Regions from separate parts of the Chryseobacterium sp. MDT2-18 genome, predicted to be linked through region 1. Evidence: riboswitches for the same ligand, from Rfam matches in the RefSeq annotation. Region 1 holds a riboswitch; the other holds the start of a gene.
What was found. A riboswitch is a leader RNA that binds a small molecule or an ion and turns the genes downstream of it on or off. The one in region 1 is predicted to bind cobalamin.
Positions count from the first base shown of each region.

Region 1 (2,401 bases):
ATTGCGCCCAGTTTTGGAAAACCGCTCCATTTCCACCATAAGTAATAAGTTCGTGAGGATGTTGGGCAACTGCGTAATCCAAATTGTTCTGAATCATTAACATAATCGATTTTGCCTGCTCCGATTTTCCCGGATATTCTGCAATATTTCTCGCTTTCATTTCATAATCCGGACGGAAACGATACATATAAATCCTGCCGTATTTTTCTAATTCCTCTTTAAATTCGGGCAACAATTCTGCATGAAATTTGGGTTCGAAATAACGCAAAGCGTTTTTCAGAGCGAGTTTTTTTTCTTCGTCAGAAAGAATTTCTTTCCGTTTTGGCGCGTGGTTGATTTCGGTTTCGTAGGGTTTTGGTTGTGGAAGTTCGCTGGGAATCCCCTGTTGAATCTGTTCTTTAAAAGTCATTTTAATATTCAAAGTTGTAAGTTGATTATTCGAAGTTTTAAAGATATTCAAATTAGAAAATACAAAGCAAAGAAATATGAAAAAAGTTCCGGTCTGTAAAAAGAGGAACTTTTATTTCAATTTAAAAATTAAAAAAACCTTACTTTTTGTAGTAAGGCTGTATTAATTACGACAAAAGATCTTCATTTTCTTCTTCGTGATCATCTTCATTATCGCTTCGACTGTAATAATTATTTTCTTCATCTTCAGAGCCAATTTCTTCCATCTCATCATCGGCGCTTGCACCGGGGACATCCAAATTTTCGTCTAAATCACTTTCTTCGGTTGATTCGGCGCTAATTGGATTTCCGTTTCCGTCCAGCGAAATATGTTCTTCCTGATTGAAAATATCATTTTCAGGATCGTAGTTCATCTGCTCCAGCTTTTCTTTTTGTTCATGCGTGTTATTCTGCGGTTTCATAATATAAGATTTGGTGTAATTATACTGCGACAAAAATGATTCCAATTTCTTTGAAAAAAGACAGCTTCAAAAAAACGTAATCCTTTTAATAATTGAAAAAAATCTATATTTGCGCTTGATATTTCAATGAAACAGGTGAATCGTGTGCAAATCACGAACTGTCGCGCAACTGTAATCCGCTGTCGGAAAGTCAGATCCCTACTTTGAAATTACAAATGCTTTCGCGATTTGAAGCAGAAAATTCAACGGACCATTCGTTCAGCTTTTTCTGTTCATTTCAATTATTAATGTTTTAATTCAATAACAATGAACTACGAAGAAAAAATCCAAAATTCCGAAACAAAAGTTTTCAAAGTCGTTTTTCCCAATATTACGAATCATCATAATACCATGTTTGGCGGAACGGTGATGGAAATGATGGATGAAGTCGCTTTTATGACCGCTACCCGATTTGCCAGAAAATCTTTTGTAACGGTAAGTTGCGACCGAATCGATTTCAAAAAACCTATTCCCGCAGATACTTTGGTAGAACTTATCGGCCGGGTAAAATATGTGGGAAACTCCAGTTTAAAAGTGAATATCGAGGTTTATGTGGAACAGATGTACGATGAAATAAGGGAAAAAGCGGTTTCCGGCGATTTTACTTTGGTCGCTATCGGTCCTGACAAAAAACCTGTGAAAATCTTTGAAAGAGAAGAAACGACGAACCAATTATAAATAAAAAATCCACGATGAAGTGGATTTTTTGATGTTATAAATCGTCATCAAGCATTTGATTTTTATTTTTTTCCCAAGCATCACCGTATGCTTTTTCCTGATTTTTCCAGGCTTTGGGAGGAACTGCGTTTTCCGCTTGCAGAGGACGGTCATTGATAATTATTTCGTCTTTTTTGTCGCTTTCGTTTCGAATCACCCGATCGTCAATACCAGGAATTTTGATGATTCTGCTGTCTTTTTTGTCGGTATCTTTATCTTTGTTTTTCATGATAGAAGGTTTATAATGGGATTGGACATTCTTAAACAAATAGTATTCCGAAATGAAACTGTATCTTCTGCAATAAAATGTAAGGAATGAAGAATATCAGTACCGAGTTTTAAAGTGAAACATCTTTTTTATTAAATGGAATTTTTTCTTCCGCATCATTAGAAAACGGTAAAAAAAATCTTTATCATTCCCAAATAATTCTTAATTTTTATTATTAAATTTGCCCTGATTGATATTATGGAAAAAGACAAAAAAAAAACCACCCCAAAACTGGCAGACCAAAACAAAACCCTTTCTAAACCGCGCATATTTTTCGGTATTTTATTTCTCGTGTTTTCGGTAGTCGCTGCCCTGTCGTTCATTTCTTATTTAATGAACTGGAAAGCGGATCAAAGCCAAGCTGGAACCATGTTGGATAAAACCATCAAATCGTCGAACATCTTTGGAAAAATCGGTGATTGGCTCGGCAATATTTTTATTTTTGAAAGCATCGGTATTGCAGCATTTCTGGTTGCTTTTCTCTTTTTCGTTTTTGGAATGATGATTC
Region 1 is NZ_JAUSWQ010000001.1:408,927-411,327, forward strand. It holds gene QF004_RS01815 (urocanate hydratase) at 1-409, opposite strand, end outside; gene QF004_RS01820 (hypothetical protein) at 576-869, opposite strand; cobalamin riboswitch at 958-1,090, shown strand; gene QF004_RS01825 (acyl-CoA thioesterase) at 1,176-1,586, shown strand; gene QF004_RS01830 (hypothetical protein) at 1,621-1,854, opposite strand; gene QF004_RS01835 (DNA translocase FtsK) at 2,092-2,401, shown strand, end outside.

Region 2 (2,401 bases), on a different contig from region 1:
TCTTTTGACCATCCTGAACTGGTAGGAAAAAGAATTACCGATGTGATTCAGAAAACCGATATTCTGCTCACTTTTCCCTACCACAAATACACTCCAGTCATCGATCTGTTGCGGGAATCTGCGATGGATCCCGACGTGAAGTCAATTCAGATTACGGCGTACCGGTTAGCGAGCAATTCCAAAATCATCAATGCCTTAATTAATGCGGTGAGAAACGGTAAGGAAGTGACGGTGATGCTGGAACTTCGCGCAAGATTCGATGAAGAAAACAATCTGAAATGGAAAGAGATTCTGGAGCAGGAAGGCGTGAAGGTTTTAACGGGGATTCCGAATAAAAAGGTTCATGCGAAACTTTGCGTCATTAAAAAAAGAGCCAACAATAAAACCCTTCAGTATGGTTTTGTAAGTACTGGAAACTTCAATGAAAAAACGGCAAAAATTTATGGTGACCATTTGATAATGACTTCTGACCGGGGAATTATGGCCGACATCAACAAAATATTTACCGTTCTGAAAAAACCAAAACAGGACGTGATTCCCGCTTTGAAATCCTGCAAAAATCTGGTGGTTTGTCCGGAATTCATGCGCGAGAAAATCATTGACCATATTGAGAAAGAAATTGAAGAAGCCAAATCCGGCAGAAAAACTTTAATTATCATTAAAGTCAATTCCCTGAGCGACCGGGATTTAATTACCAAACTTTATGAGGCTGCAAAAGTAGGAGTCGTGATCAAAATGATTGTACGTGGGATTTACTGCGCGATTAATCAGAAGGATTTCAAACAGAAAATCCAGGCCATCAGCATCGTTGATGAATATCTGGAACATTCCCGCATCATGTATTTTTACAATAAAGGTCATGAAGATGTCTATATTTCCTCTGCCGACTGGATGACCCGTAATCTGGATTACCGGATTGAAGCCGCCGCAAAAATCACTCAAAAAAACCTAAAAAAAGAAATCAAAGACCAACTGGAAATTCAGCTGAGCGACAATGTAAAAGCCAGAATCCTCGACAAGAAAATGGCGAACGAATATGTAAAAGCCGACACTAAAGAAATACGGTCGCAGATTGAAACTTACCATTATCTGAGAGATAAAACATCGCAGGAAAAGTAAGGATAAGAATCTGAATGTTCAGAAGTTTTCGTGGTATAAAAAATAAACAATACCTTTGCCCTGCTTTTAGAAAAGGGAATTGTGTGCGAATCACAAACTGTCCCCGCAACTGTAAATCACCATTAGTGAAACTGCGATACAACCACTGAGCAATCGGGAAGGTGCAGTTTTGTGAAAGTCAGGAGACCTTACTGAAAGTATTATTATTAAACGCTTTCGGAGGAAGAGTCGTGAATTACTGAACTTTCAGTTCTGTTTTTTTACCTGCATTTTTTCCGATAAGTCATCTTTAACCTAATTATTTTTTATGAACAAAAAATTAATCCTGGTTGGAGCAATGCTTGTCGTAAGTTCAAACATTATTGCCCAACAGGAAACCACGATCGATGAAGTAACAATCGCTTCAAAAACACCACAACAACTTTACAAAACCGGAAAAAATGTAAAACTGATTTCCCAGGAGGATCTTCAGAAATACAAAGGTCAAAATGTAAACGATGTCCTCGACCAAGTAGCCGGAATTCAAATTACAGGAAATTTCAACAACGCTCAGGAGCCAAAATCAATGAAAATCCGCGGTGGGAAAAGCGCCAATGTTTTAATTTTAATTGATGGAATCCCTTTGAAAGACGTTACAGGAAATGATTACAACGCGGCTGACCTTCGGCTTTTGTCTTTAGAAAATGTAGAAAGCATCGAGGTTTTAAATGGAGCATCTTCTGTGTTGTACGGTTCAAATGCTACGGTTTCGGTCATCAATATTAAAACTAAATTTTCTTCGGTGGACAAAATTCAGGGAACTTTAGGCGCAAGAGCCGGTTCTTATGATACGTTTGCGCAAAACTTGGGACTGCGCGGAAAACTCAGTCAGTTCAATTATCAGATTTCCGGATTCAATGAAAAATCCGAAGGTTTTTCTTCTGCTACCGGCGAAAATTTCGATAAAGACGGTTTCGAAAAACAAAATATTAATGCCAATTTTGGCTTTAAAACTGATAATTTCACGATTAATTTGAATGGAGGATGGAATCATCATTTGTTCGATTATGATGAAGGCGCTTTCACCGATGGAAAATACCGGGGAAATGATGAGCAGAGTTATGCCGGAGCAAATGCAAACTTTAAATACAACAAAGGTGAAATCACCTTCAATACAAGGTTTTCCGGAAATGAAAGATTAGGACAGAACTTTGTTTCAAACGGTTACCAGGACCAATTCAGTTATTCTGGAAGAACTTTTTTCTCAGAACTTTTTAATCATTATACCTTTTCTGATCACTTC
Region 2 is NZ_JAUSWQ010000012.1:17,137-19,537, forward strand. It holds gene ppk1 (polyphosphate kinase 1) at 1-1,119, shown strand, start outside; cobalamin riboswitch at 1,135-1,329, shown strand; gene QF004_RS11840 (TonB-dependent siderophore receptor) at 1,427-2,401, shown strand, end outside.
Region 2: it holds a riboswitch for cobalamin, as region 1 does, so the genes downstream of both, QF004_RS11840 (TonB-dependent siderophore receptor) here and QF004_RS01825 (acyl-CoA thioesterase) in region 1, are expected to answer to the same signal.